3 regions of the Serratia sp. A07 genome follow, and region 1 is predicted to be linked to each of the others. Evidence: predicted binding sites of a transcription regulator. Region 1 holds the regulator's gene; each other region holds the start of a gene.
The links. Region 1 encodes PurR, which represses purine synthesis genes. Its sites were predicted from a motif close to CANGCAAACGTTTGCNTG; they were not measured.
Positions count from the first base shown of each region.

Region 2: the regulator PurR is predicted to act here: its motif matches at 5,175-5,192, upstream of guaB (IMP dehydrogenase).
Region 3: the regulator PurR is predicted to act here: its motif matches at 6,900-6,917, upstream of purM (phosphoribosylformylglycinamidine cyclo-ligase).

Region 1 is NZ_JBZXDO010000006.1:141,563-149,483, forward strand. It holds gene rnt (ribonuclease T) at 1-169, shown strand, start outside; gene AC4PR2_RS09015 (Grx4 family monothiol glutaredoxin) at 238-585, opposite strand; gene AC4PR2_RS09020 (C40 family peptidase) at 1,001-1,819, shown strand; gene sodB (superoxide dismutase [Fe]) at 2,019-2,597, shown strand; gene cydH (cytochrome bd-I oxidase subunit CydH) at 2,659-2,748, opposite strand; gene purR (HTH-type transcriptional repressor PurR) at 3,073-4,098, shown strand; gene punR (DNA-binding transcriptional activator PunR) at 4,095-5,039, opposite strand; gene punC (purine nucleoside transporter PunC) at 5,163-6,374, shown strand; gene cfa (cyclopropane fatty acyl phospholipid synthase) at 6,718-7,869, shown strand.
Region 2 is NZ_JBZXDO010000011.1:83,689-91,609, reverse strand. It holds gene AC4PR2_RS13665 (MFS transporter) at 15-1,325, shown strand; gene AC4PR2_RS13660 (glycoside hydrolase family 31 protein) at 1,337-3,703, shown strand; gene xseA (exodeoxyribonuclease VII large subunit) at 3,707-5,083, opposite strand; gene guaB (IMP dehydrogenase) at 5,254-6,717, shown strand; gene guaA (glutamine-hydrolyzing GMP synthase) at 6,820-7,921, shown strand, end outside.
Region 3 is NZ_JBZXDO010000011.1:1,242-9,162, reverse strand. It holds gene AC4PR2_RS13345 (DUF637 domain-containing protein) at 1-770, shown strand, start outside; gene AC4PR2_RS13340 (hypothetical protein) at 770-1,150, shown strand; partial or broken gene AC4PR2_RS13335 (DUF637 domain-containing protein) at 1,319-2,794, shown strand; gene imm2 (Imm2 family immunity protein) at 2,797-3,171, shown strand; partial or broken gene AC4PR2_RS13325 (DUF637 domain-containing protein) at 3,351-3,452, shown strand; gene AC4PR2_RS13320 (DUF596 domain-containing protein) at 3,474-3,845, shown strand; gene AC4PR2_RS13315 (hypothetical protein) at 4,055-4,270, opposite strand; gene speG (spermidine N1-acetyltransferase) at 4,474-5,025, opposite strand; gene purN (phosphoribosylglycinamide formyltransferase) at 5,139-5,777, opposite strand; gene purM (phosphoribosylformylglycinamidine cyclo-ligase) at 5,777-6,814, opposite strand; gene upp (uracil phosphoribosyltransferase) at 7,070-7,714, shown strand; gene uraA (uracil permease) at 7,773-7,921, shown strand, end outside.

The DNA.
Region 1 (7,921 bases):
AACGGTGCTGGCGAAAGCCTGCATCGCCGCCGGCATGCCGTTCGACAGCAGCCAGGCGCACTCCGCCCTGTACGACACCGAACAAACCGCCCTGCTGTTTTGCGAGCTGGTTAACCGCTGGAAACGTCTCGGCGGCTGGCCGCTGCCCGCCGGCGACCTCGCCGAATAAGCCCAATAAAAAAGGCGGCCCAGTTTGCACTGGCGCCGCCCATTGCGCGATAACCGCAAGCCTGTCGATTAAGACTGTTGGTCTTCCTGCGCTTTATACTTTTCCGCAGTTTCTTTGATCAGCTGCTGCAGTTCGCCGCGCTGATACATCTCGATGATGATATCGCAACCGCCGACCAGCTCACCGTCTACCCACAGCTGCGGGAACGTCGGCCAGTTGGCATATTTTGGCAGCTCGGCGCGGATGTCCGGGTTTTGCAGAATATCCACGTAGGCGAAACGCTCGCCGCAGGCGGACAGCGCTTGCACAGCCTGTGCGGAGAAGCCGCAGCTCGGCAGCTTAGGCGAACCTTTCATGTACAGCAGAATCGGGTTTTCAGCGATCTGGTGCTGAATTTTTTCAAGTGTCGTCGTCATTTATTGCTTCCTCAAGCCACATTTCATGGCTACAACATGCATCACGCGGGCTATTGTAGCGGCTGGAACAGTCGCAAGAAAACGCCATCTTTTGCAAGGATATTCGCCCGCCGCCGATCGCGTTTCACCGGCCACGTCATTCCGGTCAAAACATACGTCGAGAATAACATTTTTAATCCGACCATTTCACTAATATATTGCGTCGCGATGACGGCGAGGATTAATTATATCCCCACCGCCAACTGGCGCTTTTTCATACATCAACAGGCTGATTTTGAACCAAAAAAAATGTCATTAACGTTTTCTCACAATATGGATTATTATTTATGAGTTCTTCGCTGTTTTATATGGCGAAATTCGGGAATACTGTAACTCTTTCGATATCCGTTTCGGGGCCAAGGTTGGTGACGTCGACATGCGTTTAATTCTTACGCTCTTTGCGCTGCTGTTTACGCAGCTCTTCTTCAATTTGGCGCACGCTGCGCCACAGGCGCGTGTTGCCGCCGAGCAGCGTAAAAGCCATGCCAATGAAGCGCGGCCCGATGACCGCAGAAAAAAGAAAGCGGACAAAGCCGCCAAAAAAGCCAAAGTGACGGCCCCCGAGAAAAAAACCAAGACCGCCAAGGCAAAAAGCGAGAAAAGCGCGAAAAAGATCGTCAGCGCCAAACCCAAGGCCAAAGCGCAGAAAACCGCCAAGATTAAAGTCACCCCGCCGAAAAAAGGCTATAAAAAAGGCTATGGTCGCCACCGCGAAGCCGGTATGGCCACCGCCAAACTGGCGCGTGAAGAAAAGCCGTTGAAACTCAGCCCCGCGCACAAAAAACGCTACCAGCACGCCAAGCAGACCGCGATGGCCAAGCTGATGGGACAGATGGGCAAACCTTACCGCTGGGGCGGCAGCTCGCCGCGCACCGGCTTCGATTGCAGCGGCCTTATCTATTACGCCTATAAAGACGTAGTGAAAATCAAGATGCCGCGCACCGCCAACGAGATGTATCACCTGCGCGATGCGGCGCCGATCAAGAAAAGCGAACTGGAAAGCGGCGATCTGGTGTTCTTCCGCATCAACAACCGCGGCGTGGCGGACCATGTCGGCGTCTACCTCGGTAACGGCAAGTTCATCCAGTCGCCGCGCACCGGTGAAGAGATCCGCATCAGTCAGCTCGACAACGACTATTGGCAGAACCACTACATCGGCGCACGCCGCGTAGTGACGCCGAAAACCATTCGTTAATGCCCTGTTCTGCGCGGTTGCGGCCCCGGTCGCAACCGCCTGCTCAAGCTATCGTCCATCGCACTTCCCCACGCGCATTTCTCGCTTTTCCTCCTGTTTTTTATGATGAAAATTGTTAAGATTGAATGACCACAATAAAAAACGGCCCATACGGCTCTCGCCCCGGCGGGAAGCGAATGGCGCTGTAAAGGAGGAAGCAATGTCGTTTGAATTACCTGCATTACCGTATGAGAAAAACGCGCTCGAGCCGCACATCTCCGCCGAGACCCTGGAATACCACTACGGCAAACACCACAACACCTACGTGGTTAACCTGAACAACCTGGTGAAAGGCAGCGAGTTCGAAGGCAAATCGCTCGAAGAGATCATCAAGACCTCTAACGGCGGCGTCTTCAACAACGCCGCGCAGGTGTGGAACCACACCTTCTACTGGCACTGCCTGTCGCCACAGGGCGGCGGTGAACCGCAGGGCGAACTGGCGGCGGCAATCGTCAAATCCTTCGGCTCTTTCGCTGCGTTCAAAGAGCAGTTCACCGATGCCGCAGTGAAAAACTTCTGTGCAGGCTGGACCTGGCTGGTGAAAAAACCGGACGGCGCGCTGGCGATCGTCAACACCTCCAACGCGGCCACCCCGCTGACCGGTGAAGACAAACCACTGCTGACCGTTGACGTATGGGAACACGCGTATTACATCGATTACCGCAATGCGCGTCCAAAATACCTGGAAAACTTCTGGGCGTTGGTCAACTGGACCTTCGCAGCGGAAAACCTGGCGTAAGCGCAGGTTCTGAGGTGATAAGGCGCAGCCAAGCTGCGCCTTTTTTATAACCGGGGGTAAATCAGTTCAACGCGGCAACGAAGCTGAAAGCGATAATGACCGCCAATGCGCAGACGGTGGTGAACAGCGACATCTTCAATTCGGTATCCATGACAACTCCTTTAAAATGGGCTTTCCTAAGCATAAAAGGCGCACAATTAGTACGTCAAATCATTTTCCCACAGTTCGCCGATTAAATCTTGTTATCATTTCCCGGTTTATAATCTCGATTACCTCTTCCACTTTTGTTCAATATGCGACAAAATTCGCAGTTCACAACTGCGTACCGGCATCCATGCCCCTCCTGATTAAGCGCTGAAGACTTCAACACACTAAAAACTCAGTTTTCGCTTCTCTGGAGAAGGATCTACGTAGGCAAACGATTAACATCACACTTACATGCTGTAAACATGTGAGTTCAGGAGTCATTCCTTACATGGCAACGATTAAAGATGTGGCCAAACGCGCGGGCGTTTCCACCACCACCGTTTCGCACGTCATCAATAAGACTCGTTTCGTCGCCGAAGAGACCAAAGCGGCCGTGTGGGCCGCCATCAAAGAACTGCACTACTCGCCGAGCGCCGTGGCGCGCAGCCTGAAAGTCAATCACACCAAGTCGATCGGCCTGCTGGCCACCTCGAGCGAAGCGCCCTACTTTGCCGAAGTGATCGAGGCGGTGGAAAACAGCTGCTACAGCAAAGGCTACACCCTGATCCTGTGCAACTCGCACAACAATCTCGACAAGCAGCGCGCCTACCTGGCGATGCTGGCGCAAAAGCGCGTCGACGGCCTGCTGGTCATGTGCTCCGAGTACCCCGATCAGCTGCTGGGCATGCTGGAAGACTACCGCAACATCCCGATGGTGGTGATGGACTGGGGCGCCGCGCGCGGCGACTTCACCGACACCATCATCGATAACGCGTTCGAAGGCGGCTATCTGGCCGGCCGTTACCTGATCGAGCGCGGCCACCGCGATATCGGCGCCATTCCGGGCCAGCTGTCGCGCAATACCGGCGGCGGCCGTCACCAGGGCTTTATGAAGGCGCTGCAGGAAGCGCATATCGACATTCGCGAAGAGTGGATCGTCCAGGGTGACTTCGAGCCGGAGTCCGGCTACAAGGCGATGCACCAAATCCTGTCGCAAAAGCAGCGGCCGACCGCGGTATTCTGCGGCGGCGACATCATGGCGATGGGCGCCATCTGCGCCGCCGACGAGCTGGGGCTGCGGGTGCCGCAGGATATTTCCGTGATCGGCTACGACAACGTGCGCAACGCCCGCTACTTCACCCCGGCGCTGACCACCATTCACCAGCCTAAAGAACGCCTGGGCGAAATGGCCTTCACCATGCTGCTGGATCGCATCATCAGCAAACGCGAAGAGTCGCAGGTGATCGAAGTGCATCCGAAGCTGATTGAACGCCGCTCGGTCGCCGACGGCCCGTTCATCGACTACCGCCGCTAATCCCCCGCGCCGGAAGCCTGCGCGGCTTCCGGTTCCGCCTCGCTCAGCCACTCCTGGTTCAGCGTCTCCCCATCGCCCAGATACGCCAGCAGCCAGCTCATCGCCGGTGAGGGTTTATCCTGCTGCCAGGTCAGGCAGCAAGGGCTGGCGGGAAACGGCTGCTGCAGCTGCAACGCCTTCAGCTCACCGCGCTGCACCCGCGGCAGCGCCCGATGTGCCGGCATCATGCCGACGCACAGCCCGGCGCACAAACAGTCGAGCGCCGAAGTCCAGTCCGGCACCACCAGCCGCCGCTGGTTATCCAGCGTCCAGGTGACGCGCTTGGGCAGATTGCGCGAGGTGTCCTCCAGGCAAAGCGAAGGGTACGGCCGCAGCTGATCGTCATTCAGCGGGCCTGTCAGTTGCGCCAGCGGGTGCTGCGGGCTGACCACGCACAGCCAGTTCATATAGCCCATGTCGCGGAAGGCGAAGCCGCCGCCGACCGGCACCGCACGGGTGGCGCCGATCGCCATGTCCGCCCTGCCGTCCACCAAGGCATCCCACACGCCGTTGAACACCTCGGGTTGCAGCATCAGTTCGACGTCGGGGAAATGACGGTAGAAATCCAGCACCAGTTGGCGGCTGCGCTGCGGTTTGACGATGATGTCCACCGCGATATTCAGCTGGCCGCGCCACCCGTTGGCCACCTGCTGACAGTGGCGGCGGGTGTCGAGCATTTTTTTGATAACAACTCGCGCATCTTTGATAAACAGCGCGCCGGCCGGCGTCAACTCCACATCGCGGTGACGCCGCTCAAACAGCGGCACCGCCAGCCATTGCTCCAGCTGCCGTACGGTATAGCTCACCGCCGACGGCACCCGGTGCAGTTCCTGCGCCGCCGCGCTGAAACTGCCGGTGCGCGCCACCGCGTCGACCACTTCAAGAGAATATTCAGACCACATCGCTTTGCCTTCAATTTTTTTAACAGCACTTTGCAAATATTACCGTTTCACAAGCAGAGATCCAGCCGGATACACTGGCCGGCGCTAAAAACCTGCGACATTAAAATATTAACGAGAAATACCATGCGAAATTCCTTTGGCTTTATGTTCTACCTCGCCGGCCTGAGCATGCTGGGTTATCTGGCGACCGATATGTACCTGCCCGCCTTCGGCGCCATGCGGGAAGAACTGCAAATTTCCGCCGGCGCGGTGAGCGCCAGCCTGAGCATCTTCCTGGCCGGCTTCGCCTTCGCGCAGCTGCTGTGGGGGCCGCTCTCCGACCGTCTGGGCCGCAAACCGGTCTTATTGATCGGCCTGACGCTGTTCGCTCTCGGCTGCCTGGGCATGCTGTGGGTAGAGAACGCCGTGCAGCTCTGGATCCTGCGCTTTATTCAGGCCGTCGGCGTCTGTTCCGCCGCCGCCATCTGGCAAGCGCTGGTGGTCGACCGCTATCGCGAAGGCCAGGCCAATCGCGTATTCGCCACCATCATGCCGCTGGTGGCGCTGTCGCCGGCGCTGGCGCCGCTGCTGGGCGCCTGGCTGTTGAACCACGCCAGCTGGCGCGCGATCTTCGCCGTGCTGCTGGCCATCACCGTACTGCTGCTGCTGCCGACGCTGATGCTCAAAGAGCGCGCCAAAACGCAGCCCACCGCCGAGGCGCCAAAAAACGGCGTCAGCTTCTGGCGACTGTTGAAATCCCCGGTGTTCAGCGGCAACGTCACCATGTACGCCGCCTGCTCGGCAGGCTTCTTCGCCTGGCTGACCGGCTCGCCGTTCATCCTCGGTGATATGGGCTATGGCCCGAGCGACATCGGTCTGAGCTATGTGCCGCAGACGCTGGCTTTCCTGCTGGGGGGCTATGGCTGCCGCGCCGCGCTCAAGCGCATCAATGGCAAAACCCTGCTGCCGTGGCTGCTGGTAGCTTATGGTGTCAGCATGGTGGCGCTGTATCTGGTGGCGACCCTGACCGCACCGACGCTCACCACGCTGCTGATCCCGTTCTGCGTGATGGCGCTGGTCAACGGCGCCGGCTATCCGATCATGGTGGCGAATGCGCTGATGCCGTTCCCGGAAAGCAGTGGCAAGGCCGCCGCGCTGCAAAATACGCTGCAGCTGGGGCTGTGTTTTGTGGCGAGCATGCTGGTGTCGGCGTTCATTGCCCAGCCGCTGTTGGCGACGGTGACGGTAATGGTATCGACGGTGATCCTGGCCGCGCTGGGGTATTTCCTGCAGCGGGGAAAAGCCGTTGACGCGCAGCAAAAGGCGCAGCGGGAACATGCTAACTCAGCGTCATAATTACCAAGTTTAATAATCACTTAAAGAATATGCGTGCCGAGTGCGATTTACAGTTGAGTCAACGCCTCGGCACGCCTATACTCAAAAACAACCTTGTAAAGTAACACCTTATAATCTCTATATCTCAATTAGCACTTGTGTACGCGCTTTGCGTCACACTCTTTTTTAAGGATGCGTTTATCCCGCGCCGTTCGCGCCGGGTCGTTTCTTTAAATTTCCTCTGTTCATAGTCGGATATCAGACGCCGCGGGCCTATTTTCCGCCGGTAAACGTATGCACCCGCAGAAATTGTCTAAGCTGTTTCCTAACGGGTCATCAGTCAGAAGAAGGTGATGGAGAAGCTATGAGTTCATCGTGTATAGAAGATCTGAGCATCCAGGACAATCAGTGGTACCGTATCGCGCATGAAATGCTCGGCCTGGCCGGCATTGAAATCAACGGATCGCGCCCCTTCGATATTCAGGTTAAAAACCCCGATTTCTTTAAACGCGTCCTGCAGCAAGGGTCGCTGGGGCTGGGCGAAAGCTATATGGACGGCTGGTGGGAATGCGAGCGGCTGGATATGTTCTTCCAGCGCGTGGTCAGCGCCGGGCTGGAGAAGAAACTCCCCCACCACCTGAAAGATACCCTACGTATCGCCGCCGCGCGCCTGACCAACCTGCAATCGAAAAAGCGCGCCTGGATCGTCGGCAAAGAACATTACGATCTCGGCAACGATCTGTTTACCCTGATGCTCGATCCTTACATGCAATATTCCTGCGGCTACTGGAAAGACGCCACCACGCTGGAGGAAGCGCAGGAAGCGAAGCTGCGGATGATCTGCGAAAAACTGCAGCTGCAGCCAGGTATGCGCCTGCTGGACATCGGCTGCGGCTGGGGCGGTCTTTCCGCCTATGCGGCGAAGCATTACGGCGTGTCGGTAGTCGGCGTAACCATTTCTGCCGAACAGCAGAAGCTGGCTCAGGCGCGCTGCGCCGGGCTGGATGTGCAGATCCTGCTGCAGGATTACCGCGATCTGCATCAGCAGTTCGATCGCATTGTCTCGGTCGGCATGTTCGAGCACGTCGGGCCGAAAAACTACCGCACCTATTTCGACGTGGTGGAGCGCAATCTGGCGCCGCACGGCCTGTTCCTGCTGCACACCATCGGCTCCAACAAGACCGATATGAACGTCGATCCGTGGATCAACAAGTACATTTTCCCGAACGGCTGCCTGCCTTCAGTGAGCCATATCGCCGAAGCCAGCGAGGGCCATTTCGTGATGGAAGACTGGCACAACATCGGTGCCGACTACGATCGCACGCTGATGGCCTGGTTCGAACGCTTCAAACAGGCGTGGCCGCAGCTTGCCCCGCGCTATTCCGAACGCTTCGAGCGGATGTTCAGCTACTACCTGAACGCCTGCGCCGGCGCGTTCCGGGCGCGCGATCTGCAGCTGTGGCAGGTGGTGTTCAGCCCGAAAGGCGTTGAAGGCGGCATTCGCGTCGCGCGCTGAACGCTTTCCCGATAAAAAAGCCCCGGCAACATCATCGCCGGGGCTTTTTTTT
Region 2 (7,921 bases), on a different contig from region 1:
CGGGGAGAGAACCGATGAGTGTGGAGGTCAATCAGGCGGTCGCGCAGAGCGGCCGGCGCAAGTTCAAATCGCTGCGCTGGTGGATGCTGGCGCTGTTCTTGCTGGGCGTCACGGTCAACTACATCACCCGTAACTCGCTGGGCATTTTGGCGCCGGAGCTGAAAACCAGCCTGAACATGAGCACCGAGCAATATGCCTGGGTGGTGGCGTCGTTCCAGCTGGCTTACACGGTGTTTCAGCCGATCTGCGGCTGGCTGATCGACGTTATCGGCCTGAAGATGGGCTTTCTGATCTGCGCCGGCATTTGGGCGGTGGTATGCATGCTGCACGCCGGCGCCGGCAGCTGGCTGCAACTGGCCATTCTGCGCTTCTTCATGGGGGGCGCGGAGGCGGCGGCCACCCCGGCTAACGCCAAGGCGATCTCCGACTGGTTCCCGAAGAAGGAGCGGCCGATCGCCGCCGGCTGGGCGGGCGTCGGTTTCTCCATCGGCGCCATGCTGGCCCCGCCGATCATCGTCATCGCCCACGTCTCCTTCGGCTGGCAGGGCGCCTTCCTGTTCTCCGGCGGGCTGGCGCTGATCTGGGTGGTGCTGTGGTGGCTGTTCTACCACTCGCCGCAGCAGCACCCGAACCTCAGCCAGCAAGAGCTGGATCTGATCCGCGAAGACAACGAGCCGGTGCTGCCGAAGCTGCCGTTCCTCACCTCGTTGGCCAGCCTGTGCAAGAACAAGAAGTTCTACGGCATCGCCATCCCGGCCTTTCTCGCCGAACCGGCCTGGGCGGTCTTCAGCTTCTGGGTGCCGCTGTACCTGGCTACCGAACGCGGCATGGATCTGAAACAGATCGCGATGTTTGCCTGGCTGCCGTTCCTGGCGGCGGATATCGGCAGCGTCGCCAGCGGCTATCTCACCACCCTGTACCGCAAATGGTTCGGCTGCAGCCGCGTCAACTCGGTGGTCGCCAGCTCGGTGACCGGCGCTTTCCTGATGGTGTCGCTGGCGTTCGTGGCGATCACCCAAGATCCCTATGTGGCGATCGCGCTGATCTCGATCGGCGGCTTCGGCCATCAGGTGATCTCCTGCATGCTCAGTGCGCTGGTGGTGGAGTCGTTCGATAAAAACCAGATGGCGACGGTCAATGGTATGCGCGGCTCCAGTGCCTGGATCGCCAGCTTCCTGTTCACGCTGCTGATCGGCGCGGTATCCGACACCATCGGCTTCAACCCGCTGTTCATCGCCATGGGTTTCTTCGACCTGATCGGCGCCCTGTTCCTGATTGCCCTGATCGCCGAACGCGGCGGTAAGAAAACACCTTCACACAGCTAAGTGGAATGCTTATGAAAACCTTGAAAAACTGGACGTTGGCGGCGCAGCATGCCGACCACGTTGAGCTGCTGGTCGATGAACGCCACCGTTTCTGCCTGTACGTGCTGGAAAACGATCTGTTCCGCGTGTTGATCAAACGTGAGGGCGAGCTGGCGCTGGATCGCACCTGGAGCATCGCGCTGCAGGAGGATGTGCCCTGGGAGGGGCGCGATCGGCTCAGCGTCGTCGGCTTCAGCCTGCCGGGCTATCAGCTGCGCCAGGAGGGCGATCGGCTGGTGGTCAGCACGCCGCGGCTGCGTGTGACGGTTCATCAGCCGCTGTGGCTGGAATGGGAGTACTGCAACGCCGCCAGCGAATGGCGGTCGCTGGCAGCGGACCGGCCGACCAGCGCCTACCTGCTCAATGCGCACGGCGACGGCGTGGCGCACTACCAGCGCCGTTTCGCCGATGAGCGCTATTACGGCCTGGGGGAAAAAGCCGGCGATCTGGAACGCACCGGCCGCCGCTTCGAGATGCGCAATCTGGACGCGATGGGCTACAACGCCGCCAGCACCGACCCGCTGTACAAACACATTCCGTTTACCATCACCCGCGGGCCGGAGGCGAGCTTCGGCCTGTTCTACGACAACCTGAGCAACTGCTGGCTGGATCTGGGCAACGAGATCGACAACTACCACGCGGCCTATCGCCGCTATCAGGCCGAAGCGGGCGATCTGGATTACTACCTGTTCCTCGGGCCGAAGGTAGTGGACGTCACCAAGGCCTTCGTGCGCCTGACCGGCCGCACCCACTTCGGGCCGAAGTGGAGCCTGGGCTACAGCGGCTCGACCATGCACTACACCGACGCGCCGGATGCCCAGCAGCAGCTGCAGCAGTTCATCGCGCTGTGCCGTCAACACGCCATTCCCTGCGACTCCTTCCAGCTGTCGTCGGGCTACACCTCGATCAACAACAAGCGCTACGTGTTCAACTGGAATTACGACAAGGTGCCGCAGCCCAAGCAATTGAGCCAGGCGTTTCACGACGCCGGTCTCAGGCTGGCGGCTAACATCAAGCCGTGCCTGCTGCAGGATCACCCGCAGTATCAGGCGGTGGCGGCGCAGGGGCTGTTTATCCGCGATTCGCAAAGCGACGCGCCCGAGCGCTCCAGCTTCTGGGACGATGAGGGATCGCATCTCGACTTCACCAACCCGGCGGCGGTGCGCTGGTGGCAGCAGGGCGTCACGCAGCAGCTGCTGGAGATGGGCATCGACTCGACCTGGAACGACAACAACGAATACGAAGTGTGGGACGGTGAAGCGCGCTGCCACGGTTTCGGGCGGCCGATTGCCATCAAGCACATCCGCCCGGTGATGCCGCTGCTGATGATGCGCGCCTCGATGGAGGCCCAGCAGCGCTTCGCACCGCAGAAGCGGCCGTATCTGATCTCGCGCTCCGGCTGCGCCGGCATGCAGCGCTACGTGCAGACCTGGAGCGGCGACAACCGCACCAGCTGGCAGACGCTGCGCTACAACATCCGCATGGGGCTGGGCATGAGCCTGTCCGGGCTGTATAACCTCGGCCACGACGTCGGCGGCTTCTCCGGCGACAAACCGGACGCGGAGCTGCTGGTGCGCTGGGTGCAAAACGGCGTGATGCATCCGCGTTTCACCATTCATTCCTGGAACGACGACGCCACGGTCAACGAGCCCTGGATGTACCCGGCCGCCACCCCGGCGGTGCGCGAGGCGATCAACCTGCGTTACCGGCTGCTGCCGTATTTCTATACCCTGCTATGGCAGGCCTGCGCCGACGACGAGCCGATGCTGCGCCCGACCTTCCTCGATCATGAACAGGATGCGCGCACCTTCGGCGAGAGCGACGATTTTCTGATCGGTCGCGATCTGCTGGTGGCCAGCGTAGTGGAGCCGGGGCAGCGCCGGCGTTCGGTGTATCTGCCGGACAACGGTGAGGGCTGGTACTGCTTCTACAGCGGCCAGTGGTTCGGCGGCGGCCAGACGGTGACGCTGGCGGCGCCGCTGGAGCGTCTGCCGCTGCTGGTGCGCGCCGGGGCGGCGCTGCCGCTGTCGCAGCGGTTGGCGCATGTGGACGTGGCCGCCGACGATCGGCGCGAGCTGCGGCTGTTTCCGCTCAAGGGCTGCGGTGCAAGTAGTGGGTTGTTGTTTGAGGACGACGGTGAAAGCGAAGGCTGGCGGCAGGGCGATGCGCTGTGGCTGCGCTGGGAAATGCGCTGCGACAATCAGCGCATCATGCTGGATATCACGACGGAAGGGCGTTTCCGCCCGGCCTGGCGCACGTTGGCGCTCAGCCTGCCGGAAGGCGAGACGCGCGCGCTGTGGGTAAACGGCGAACCGGGCGAGCGTTTTACGCTGGAGTAGGGGTTACTCGGCCGCGCGTTTCTTGCGCGGCTTCTTGGCGACGGTGATGGTTTTCACCTCGCTTTCCACCCAGCCGTCCTGCAGGCGGGTTTTCAGCAGTTCGCCGACCTGCGCCTGTTTGGTGGTTTTCAGCAGCTCACCGCGCGGGGTTTGCGTCACGCTGTAGCCGCGCGCCAGCGTCGCCAGCGGGCTGACGGTTTCCAGCTGGCTGCAGGCCACGCCGAAGCGCTGGCGGTAGGCGTTGAGCTGCCGCTCCATCGCCTGCTGCAGGCGGTATTCCTGCTGCTGTACGCGCTGTTGGTAGCGGTGAATGCGGCCCTGCGGCTGCACCTGCGCCAGCCGCTGCTGGGCGCGTTCGCTGCGGCGGGCGGCCAGGCGCAGCTGTTGCTGCATGCCGTCTTCCATCCGGCGCTGCAGCTTGAACAGCAGCGTCTGCTGGCGCGCCAGGCGTAGATGCGGATGCTGCTGCTGTAAACGGTGGTGAATGCGGGTGAACTGCTGCTGGCGCTGCGCCAGATAGTAATCCATCGCCATCTCCAGCCGCTGCTGCTGCGACTGCAGCTGGCGCAACAGCTCAAGCTGATTGCGGCTGACCAGTTCGGCGGCGGCGGAAGGGGTCGGCGCGCGCAGATCGGCGACGAAATCGGCGATGGTGACGTCGGTTTCATGGCCGACGGCGCTGACGATCGGAATGCGGCTGGCGAAGATCGCCCGTGCCACGCGTTCGTCGTTGAAGCTCCACAGATCTTCCAGCGAACCGCCACCGCGGCCGACGATCAGCACGTCGCATTCGTCGCGGCGGTTGGCGGTCTCGATGGCGCGCACGATCTGCATCGGCGCTTCTGCGCCCTGCACCGAGGTGGGGTAGATGACGATCGGCAGCGACGGATCGCGCCGCTGCAAGACCTGCAGAATATCGTGCAGCGCCGCGCCGCTGGCGGAGGTGATCACCCCGACGCTTTTGGCCGGGGCGGGCAGCGGCTGCTTGAACTGCTGATCGAACAGCCCTTCGGCGCTCAGGCGCTGTTTCAGCTGCTCGAACTGTTGCTGCAGCAGGCCGTCGCCGGCGGGCTGCATGCTCTCGGCGATCAGCTGGTAGTCGCCGCGCGGTTCATACAGCGTGATGCTGGCGCGCACCAGGACCTGCTGGCCGTTTTGCGGCCGGAAGGTGACGCGGCGGTTGCTGTTGCGGAACATTGCGCAGCGCACTTGGGCGCGGTCGTCTTTCAGCGTGAAATACCAGTGGCCGGAGGCGGGCTGGGAGAGGTTGGAGATCTCGGCGGAGAGCCAAATCTGCCCCATTTCCATTTCCAGCAGTTGGCGAACCGTCTGATTGAGGCGGCTTACGGTAAAAATGGAAGGCGAAACAGGTAGCGACATGTGACCCAGATCAAATTTCAAAACAATCACTTAATTGGTCGATACTACATGGCTGAAAAAGGTAATCAAGACTTTTTGCAAGAAAGTGCTGGAGGCAACCGATTCCGCTCTGTATAATGCCGCGGCAATATTTTATCTTTTTCACAGCCCACCCTGGTGAGATATTGCCCATGCTACGTATCGCTAAAGAAGCTCTGACGTTTGACGACGTCCTCCTGGTTCCAGCCCACTCCACGGTTCTGCCTAACACCGCAGAGCTCGGCACTCAACTGACCAAAACCATCCGCCTGAACATCCCTATGCTGTCCGCAGCCATGGATACCGTTACCGAATCCGGCCTGGCCATCGCGCTGGCGCAGGAAGGCGGCCTGGGCTTCATCCACAAAAACATGTCCATCGAGCGCCAGGCTGAAGAAGTCAGCCGCGTGAAGAAACATGAAAGCGGCGTAGTTACCGACCCGCAGACCGTTACCCCATCCACCACGCTGCAGGAAGTGAAAGAGCTGACCGCCCGCAACGGCTTCGCCGGTTACCCGGTCGTCACCGAAGACAACGAGCTGGTTGGCATCATCACCGGCCGCGACGTGCGCTTCGTGACCGATCTGACCCAGCCGGTCACCGCGGTCATGACGCCAAAAGATCGCCTGGTCACCGTGAAAGAAGGTGAAGCGCGCGACGTGGTGCTGCAGAAGATGCACGAAAAGCGCGTAGAAAAAGCGCTGGTGGTGGATGACAGCTTCCACCTGCTGGGCATGATCACCGTTAAAGACTTCCAGAAAGCGGAACGTAAGCCGAACGCGTGTAAAGACGAGCACGGCCGTCTGCGCGTAGGCGCGGCGGTCGGCGCCGGCGCCGGCAACGAAGAGCGCGTTGACGCGCTGGTGGCGGCAGGCGTTGACGTCCTGCTGATCGATTCCTCGCACGGCCACTCCGAAGGCGTGCTGCAGCGCATCCGCGAAACCCGCGCCAAATACCCGGATCTGCAGATCGTCGGCGGCAACGTCGCGACCGCTGCGGGCGCCAAAGCGCTGGCTGAAGCCGGCGTGAGCGCGGTGAAAGTGGGTATCGGCCCAGGCTCCATCTGCACCACCCGCATCGTGACCGGCGTGGGCGTACCGCAGATCACCGCCATCGCCGACGCGGTGGAAGCGCTGGAAGGCACCGGCATCCCGGTTATCGCCGATGGCGGCATCCGCTTCTCCGGCGACATCGCCAAAGCGATCGCCGCGGGCGCATCCTGCGTGATGGTCGGCTCCATGCTGGCGGGCACCGAAGAATCCCCGGGCGAAATCGAGCTGTATCAGGGCCGTTCGTTCAAATCTTACCGCGGCATGGGCTCGCTGGGCGCGATGTCCAAAGGCTCTTCCGACCGTTACTTCCAGACCGATAACGCTGCCGACAAACTGGTGCCGGAAGGTATCGAAGGCCGCGTGGCCTATAAAGGCATGCTGAAAGCCATCGTGCACCAGCAGATGGGCGGCCTGCGCTCCTGCATGGGCCTGACCGGCTGCGCCACCATCGACGATCTGCGCACCAAGGCGGAGTTCGTGCGCATCAGCGGCGCCGGCATTCAGGAAAGCCACGTGCACGACGTGACCATCACCAAAGAGTCGCCGAACTACCGCATGGGCTAATGCCTTAACCTCTCCTGAGTGAGAGGCCGGGGTGGGGCGTTAAGCCCCATCCCGAAACACACATTTTCGCTCTTTTTCTCTTGTTGCTGGAATTCGCCTCACATGACACAAAATATCCATAAGCATCGCATCCTGATACTGGACTTCGGTTCGCAATACACCCAACTGGTCGCCCGCCGCGTGCGCGAAATCGGCGTTTACTGCGAACTGTGGGCCTGGGACGTTAGCGAAGAGCAGATCCGCGAATTCAACCCAAGCGGCATCATCCTGTCCGGCGGCCCGGAAAGCACCACCGAAGCCGGCAGCCCGCGCGCCCCGGACTACGTGTTCAACGCCGGCGTGCCGGTGCTGGGCGTGTGCTACGGCATGCAGACCATGGCGATGCAGCTGGGTGGCCATGTGCAGGGTTCCAACGAACGCGAGTTCGGCTACGCGCAGGTGGAAATCGTCAAAGAGAGCGCGCTGCTGCGCGACATCGAAGACGCCATCAGCCCGGCCGGCAAACCGCTGCTGGACGTGTGGATGAGCCACGGCGACAAAGTGACCGCGATCCCGTCCGACTTCGTGACCATCGCCAGCACCGACACCTGCCCGTTCGCCATTATGGCCAACGAAGAAAAACGCTTCTACGGCGTGCAGTTCCACCCGGAAGTGACCCACACCCGTCAGGGCCAGCGCATGCTGGAGCGTTTCGTACTGGACATCTGCCAGTGTGAAGCCCTGTGGACCCCGGCCACCATCATCGAAGATGCGGTTGAGCGCATCCGCGAGCAGGTGGGTGAAGACCACGTGATCCTCGGCCTGTCCGGCGGCGTCGACTCCTCCGTGACCGCGATGCTGCTGCACCGCGCCATCGGCAAACGCCTGACCTGCGTGTTCGTCGACAACGGCCTGCTGCGCCTGAACGAAGCCAAGCAGGTGATGGAAATGTTCGGCGACCACTTCGGCCTGAACATCGTGCACGTCGAAGCGGAAAACCGCTTCCTGACCGCACTGGCGGGCGTGGATGAGCCGGAAGCCAAGCGTAAAATCATCGGCCGCGTGTTCGTTGAAGTGTTCGACGAAGAAGCCTGCAAGCAAGAGCAGGTGAAATGGCTGGCACAGGGCACCATCTACCCGGACGTGATCGAATCCGCCGCTTCCGCCACCGGCAAAGCGCACGTGATCAAGTCGCACCACAACGTGGGCGGCCTGCCGAAAGAGA
Region 3 (7,921 bases), on a different contig from region 1:
TTGCCAACTACTGGGTACAAAAAGAGCGCCAGCGTTTCGGCAACTATCCGGCGTTTGCTGGCTATGACAGCGAAAAGTTATTCACGTATGATTTGGGCGACCAGATAACCGACGGCCAGCTGTTTGCTCGCAACCAGCAGATAGAACAAATCAGCAAGTTGACCGGTTGGTCGCCGGACTGGGTGAATGCCTCGGTGATGGCGGTCTCTGTCGCCAGTACGTTTGCCGGTATGGGGAAAGCGAACGTCGGCAACCAATACCTGTCATCCAAACTGGTAGGGCCAACCAGCGCCTGGAAAGGGTATCTGGTCAATGAGAAGACGGTTCAGCAGGCAGCAACGTTCAGGCAGCAGGTATTGGATGCCAGGGCACCGTTCTCACAAAAGATCAGGAAAGGTGGGAATGCCGCCGTCGCGCAAATTGATATCCCCGGTATGCCAAAGACACTTGCGGCGCACAGTGGGATCGATAAAGCAGAGAATAGTTTTATAGGAAAAGGTAGCGGCAATTTTAAATTTAAAACCATCAATAGCGGGGATGGTAAACCAATACCAAGAAATACAGACTCGGAATACAAAATTCTGGACAACCTGGCTGATAAGTTGGGTGGCAATGTGTCTATCAAAGGTAAAGTCACTATTTTCACTGAACGTGCTGCCTGTGAGAGCTGCTTGGGTGTTGTGGACCAATTTCAGAAAAAATACCCAGGGATTAAAGTGGATGTCCTTGATAATAACGATGTAATGCTAATTCCTAGGAGGTTGAAATAATGGATGATGAGCGTATGACTTACGGTGAAATAAGAGAAATGGTACTGGGGTGTTTCTATGATTGCTGTAGAAACATTCTTGACATTAACCAAAAAACAGGTGAAAAATCATCTTATGATGGTTTGGAAATTGGATATGCAGCCTATCAATATGAAAATACTCCTTTTTCGCCAATAGAAAAGTTAATGTTCAAGGTTTTTCTCCTAATTTTAATGGCCGGAAGAGAACCGGGAGAGGTGGAAAATAACATTCGGAGTGTTATTAAACAGATTATAAATGAATATCCTCTGGGTGTTTTGACTGAAGATATCTCTGAAAAAGAAAAAAGCGATTTGCTTTATGATATGGAGTTGCTTGGATTGCTTGATAAGCCCGAGTAACCTTCCAGCTCCTAACAGTTTGAGATTAAGCACGTTTTTTTCATGCGGGGGGCTAGCCAAGGTAAAAAGTACCACTATAGGCCACGGTTGACGGAAATCTAACGCCCATGCGAACGGCTCTTCGGAGCCGTTTTCTCTTGATGTTGTATTCCATATAAACGCCGATAGGACGCGGCGGGCAAACCGCTCAATCCGAACAACGTCAAACTGCCGCAGCTGAGCAACGGTGACTGGAGCAAGGTGGCGCAGCGGGTGGCTGGGCAATCGGTCATCAGCTCCAGGCTGAATACCGCCATCAATGGCGGCAGCTTCAAGGACAACCTGACCAATGCGCTGCTGGCGAATGTCGGCAGCCAGGTTCAGGCCGAGGGCGCCAACCTGATTGGGGATAACGGTCAGGTTCTCGATATACCGGGCCGGGCCGTAAGCCATGCCGTTCTGGCGGGCGTGGCCGCAGAAATCGGCAAGGGTAATGCCAAAGGCGCGGCGGCCGGGGCGCTGGCGGCGGAGCTGGCCGGGGTGATCATCAATGATAATTTGGTCAGAAGTGAAGGTTGGCAGGAGCGTCAGGCTCAAATCAGCCGCGTAGCGGGCGCCTTTGCAGGGGCCATCGTAACCGCCAAAGCCGCAGGCGCCACCAGCGGTGCAAATGCGGGTGAGTTTGTCGAGCGTTTCAATCGGCAACTGCACCAGGAAGAACTCAACGCGATTAAAGAGTTGGCTAAGGGCGACAAGGAAAAAGAAGCGCGTCTGATGGCGGCTTCATGCCGAAAAGTAGCTTGCACCACGCAAGAGGCGTTGAACTCAGACGAACGCAAGCAGTTTGAAGCCCTGATGAATAAGTACCCGTCAACGCGGGATGAAGACGGCCTCATTGCCAACTACTGGGTACAAAAGGAGCGTCAGCGCTTCGGCAACTATCCGGCGTTTGCCGGCTATGACAGCGAAAAGTTATTCACGTATGATTTGGGCGATCAGATAACCGACGGCCAGCTGTTTGCACGCAACCAGCAGATAGAACAAATCAGCAAGTTGACCGGTTGGTCGCCGGACTGGGTGAATGCCTCGGTGATGGCGGTCTCTGTCGCCAGTACGTTTGCCGGTATGGGGAAAGCGAACGTCGGCAACCAATACCTGTCATCCAAACTGGTAGGGCCAACCAGCGCCTGGAAAGGGTATCTGGTCAATGAGAAGACGGTTCAGCAGGCTGCTGCATTCAAAAACCAGGTTACAGAACTGAGGGCTGGTCTACCATCAGACTGGAAACGTGGTGGCAACGTTGCCGTGGCCAATATTGATATATCTGGAATGCCAAAGACACTTGCGGGTCACAATCTCATAAATGTTGAAGGGAAAGGTTTTGTTGGAAAGGGAAAAGAAAATTTCAAATATGAGACTTTGCTTACTGATGATGGTAGACCAGTACCAAGACGTATAGACTCTGAATATAAAATATTGGATAACTTAGCTGATAAATTAGGAAGTAATTATTCTGCTAAAGGTTCTGTTACTATTTTTACAGAAAAACCTGCCTGCGACAGTTGCTTGGGCGTTGTTAAACAATTCGAGAGTAGGTACCCTGGGGTGAAAATTAACGTTTTGGACAATAACGGAGTGCGTTTGATTCCGGGAAGAGGTAAATAACAATGAGTGTGATGAATTATGATGAGATAAGAAATAGCTTTGCCCATTCAAGTTACGTTTATTGCAGGGAGATAATTGACCTATTGAAAGATGGGGATAACCATGGGGTTTGTGATACATCTGATCAGGCGTTTGCGTATGAGTCATTAGAAGGTTCGTTTGAAGAACCTATAGAATGCCTCATGCTTGAGCTAGTGACGCTCATCTTTATGGCTGGTCGATGTAGTGATAAAACAGTAAAGTTCCACACAGATATCATATTAAAAATTTTATCCGAAAATGATTTATTCGAAATGCTTAAGGATGTAACTGAAGATGACAAAAACGAAATTTTAAACGATCTTCGATTGCTTGGCTTGATCGATAAGCCTGAATAAAAGGATGCTCGTGTGGATTGATGTGTTTTGTCTATCGTCTGGATCCATGACAGCGACTATGAAGATTGGATCTAACCCGCACACAGAAATGGCTCTTCGGAGCCGTTTTCTCTTGATGTTGTATCCCATATAAACGCCGATAGGACGCGGCGGGCAAACCGCTTAACCCGAACAACGTCAAACTGCCGCAGCTGAGCAACGGTGACTGGAGCACGGTGGCGCAGCGGGTGGCCGGGAAATCGGTCATCAGCTCCAGCCTGAATACCGCCATTAATGGCGGTAAAAAATTAAATCAAATTTCGATGAGGGCTACCATGTTGTATAGCGATGAACAATACAAACTGTTTAGAGAAGAGTTGGATGGTGCTTCCATTGGAACCGTATGGTCAGCTATGAGAGCTGATAATTTTGATAGAAACACATTGTCCTACGAAGAAAAGAAAAACTATTTTTTCGACTTAATTCATCACCTTATGGCTGAAGGGAGAGTAAGGTTAGGTAAGCATGGCCAATTCCTTGAGGGAGACATTGAAGAACAGGTAACACATTACAAAGCTGTATTCCCTAAGACAGAAGAGGAATGGAAAAAAAATGAAGACATTTGGTTCTATGAAGAGGAATGCCCTGGTGGTCTTGTCTGGATTCATGAAGACGGCTATCAAGATTGGACGTAGTTACTGATACTATCTGTAGTATGATAAGCTGTTAACAGATTATAAAAAGCCCGCAAAAGCGGGTTTTTTATTACGCAGCAATCAAAAAATAACACATTGATTTTTTCAAATCATTCAGTTTGCAATACATACACATTGCAGAAATATTCGCTTTGATAATGAATACGGCGCATATATTGCTCTGTAATATCTACGATGAAATTTGATTTTTAACGTCCCCGCCCCGAAACCCGCAGCACTACCCCCACCAGCAGCAACGCAGCCCCCGAGGCATAGAGCGGGAACCAGCGCGTCCACCAGAGCGGGGAAAATAGCGGGGTGCTATTGGGATCTGCAGGCGCGTAGCCGCTATAGGTATTCAGACCGGCGGCGATGGCGAGCATCGCCAGGCCGATAAAAAGCAGCAGGTTTGAGACGGTTGTCATGGCATTTTTCCTTTGTAGAGGCAGAGGGTAACTCTTACTATCACTATTAATTATTGTTCGATTAATTATCTCGGATGAATATTATTTATTTCCGCATTCATCAGGCTATTTCCTGACGATAAAATAACATCCATTAATACTAGTCGCTTATTTTCCAATAAAAAACCCGCTTTCGCGGGTTTTCACTTTTTTCTCGCGAATTGTCACTTCACCAGCGGCTTATCATTGGGCGTTTTGAACTTCGCCAGATATTGCGGCTGGAAGATGCACATGCGCAGCACGGTGCGGTATTCGCCGTTGACGAAGAACTCGTCGATCAGCTCGCCTTCCACGTTGAATCCCAGCTTGCTGTAGATGTGGATCGCCTTCGGGTTCTCCTTGTCGACGATCAGGTACAGCTTGTACAGGTTCAGCACCGAGAAGCCATAGTCCATCGCCAGACGGGCGGCGGTGCTGGCGTAGCCTTTGCCCTGGTGGGCGGGATCGATGATGATCTGGAACTCTGCGCGGCGGTGGATGTGATCGATCTCCACCAGCTCCACCAGGCCGACCTTGGCGCCTTCGTGCTCGATGATAAAGCGGCGCTCGCTCTGATCGTGGATGTGTTTATCGTAGAGATCGGAAAGCTCGACAAAGGCTTCGTAGGGTTCTTCAAACCAATAGCGCATAACGCTGGCGTTGTTGTCCATCTGGTGGACGAACGACAGATCGTCCCGTTCCAATGGGCGTAACCTGACGCTGGCAGTGCTGGACATGTGGGCTCCTCTGTGCCGTGAAATTGTGCAAAGTATAACTTCACAGAATGGATGAAGGCGAAAAAAAACGGCGCCGCGTGGGCGCCGTTTAGGCAAGGTTCAGGCTGCGCGCATCAGTCGGCGGCGTGGCCCTGCTCAGGCAGGCGTTCGCCGTCCAGCCAGGCGGCGCCATCGCGCATCGCCAGGCGGCCGTCGACGAACCAGCTCACCACCAGCGGATAGATCGTGTGTTCCTGGGTTTGCACCCGTTCAACCACGTCATCCTCTTCGTCGTCAGCGAAAATCGGCACCTTGGCCTGCAAAATCACCGGGCCGCCGTCGAGCTGTTCGGTCACGAAGTGCACCGAGGTGCCGTGTTCGCTGTCGCCGTTGTCGATGGCCTGACGGTGGGTATGCAGCCCCGGATATTTCGGCAGCAGGGAAGGGTGAATGTTCAGCAGGCGGCCGGCATAACGCTGCACGAACTGCGGGCTGAGGATGCGCATGTAGCCGGCCAGCACTACCAGATCGGGCTGGTACTGGTCGATAGCGTCCGCCAACGCGGCGTCGAACGCCGCGCGATCGGCGTAAGCCTTGGCATCCAGCGCCTGAGCGGCGATGCCCGCCGCCTCGGCGCGCTGCAGGCCATAAGCCTGCGCCTTGTTGCTGAACACCGCCACGATCTCGGCGGCGATGCGGCCCTGCTGGCAGGCGTCAATCAGCGCCTGGAGATTGCTCCCCTGGCCGGAGACCAACACCACGATCTTTTTCATCAGTTGATGACCACTTGTTGTTCGTCGGAAGAGGCGGTCAGTTTACCGATTTTCCACGCTTTTTCACCTGCCGCGGTCAGCAGCGCGATGGCCGCTTCCACTTCGGCTTCCGGCAGGGCGATGACCATGCCTACGCCGCAGTTGAAGGTGCGGTACATTTCATGACGGCTGACGTTACCGGCCTGCTGCAGCCAGGTGAACACCGCTGGCCACTGCCAGCTGGCTTCGTCGATCACCGCCTGCATGCCTTCCGGCAGCACGCGTGGAATGTTTTCCCAGAAGCCGCCGCCGGTGAGGTGAGCGATGGCGTGGACGTCCGCCTTCTCGATCAGCTCCAGCACGGACTTCACGTAAATCTTGGTCGGCGCCAGCAGGTGGTCGGCCAGCGGTTTGCCTTCCAGCTGGGTGGCGGTCGGATCGGTGTTGCTCACTTCCAGGATTTTGCGCACCAGCGAGTAGCCGTTGGAGTGCGGGCCGGAAGCGCCCAAGGCGATCAGCGCGTCGCCGGACTGCACTTTGCTGCCGTCGATGATCTCGGATTTTTCGACCACGCCGACGCAGAAACCGGCCACGTCGTAATCTTCGCCGTGGTACATGCCCGGCATTTCAGCGGTTTCGCCGCCCACCAGCGCACAGCCGGACTGTTTGCAGCCTTCGGCGATGCCGTTGATCACGCTGGCCGCGGTGTCCACATCCAGCTTGCCGGTCGCGTAGTAGTCGAGGAAGAACAGCGGCTCGGCGCCCTGAACCACCAGATCGTTGACGCACATCGCCACCAGATCGATGCCGATGGTGTCGTGGCGTTTCAGATCCATCGCCAGACGCAGCTTGGTGCCCACGCCGTCGGTACCGGAAACCAGCACCGGCTCGCGGTATTTCTGCGGCAACGCACACAGGGCGCCAAACCCGCCCAGACCGCCCATCACTTCCGGGCGACGGGTCTGTTTAACTACACCTTTGATGCGATCTACCAATGCGTTGCCTGCATCGATATCGACACCTGCGTCTTTATAGCTGAGAGAGGTTTTGTCGGTCACTGCGCGATTCCCCACGACGGTTTGCGGTTTGAAAACTGTGCTTCCGATGTTGATTCCGGAATAAGGCGCGGCAATTCTAACAGCGCAGGCAAACGTTTGCGAGCGGCTTGTGAACCGGCTCCGCTTTTTCGTCATCTATACTGATATTCAAACTTTTGTTGATCCCGATCGGACTATTGTGGGTGGCGCGGCGAAAAAAAGGAGGTATAATCCCGCGATTTTTTTGGCCGCAACCACCTTAATAGGAGAAAAATGATGAAGATCGTTGAGGTGAAACACCCGCTGGTAAAACACAAGCTTGGCCTGATGCGCGAAAATGACATCAGCACCAAACGCTTCCGTGAGCTGGCCTCAGAAGTGGGTAGTTTACTGACCTATGAAGCGACCGCCGATCTGGAGACGGAAAAAGTCACCATCGAAGGCTGGTGCGGGCCAGTTGAAGTGGATCAGATCAAAGGGAAAAAGATTACCGTAGTGCCGATCCTGCGCGCAGGACTGGGCATGATGGAAGGGGTGCTGGAGCATGTGCCGAGCGCGCGCATCAGCGTGGTGGGCGTTTACCGCGACGAAGAAACCCTGGAGCCGGTGCCGTACTTCCAGAAGCTGGTTTCCAACATCGAAGAGCGCATGGCGCTGGTCGTTGACCCGATGCTGGCCACCGGCGGTTCGATGATCGCCACTATCGATCTGCTGAAGAAAGCCGGCTGCCACAGCATCAAGGTGCTGGTCCTGGTGGCGGCGCCGGAAGGCATCGCCGCGCTGGAGAAAGCGCACCCGGACGTTGAGCTGTACACCGCCTCCATCGATCAGTGCCTGAACGACAAGGGCTACATCGTGCCTGGCCTGGGTGACGCGGGCGACAAGATATTTGGTACCAAGTATACATTTGAGCCGACTTAACGAGTCGGCTTTTTTTTGACTAAAACCTATAAAACCAATAAACCGAGGAAAAGCACACATGACCCGTCGCGCCATCGGCGTCAGCGAGCGCCCGCCGCTGCTCCAGACCATTCCGCTCAGCTTCCAGCACCTGTTCGCCATGTTCGGCGCCACCGTGCTGGTGCCTATCCTGTTCAAGATCAACCCGGCGACCGTGCTGCTGTTCAA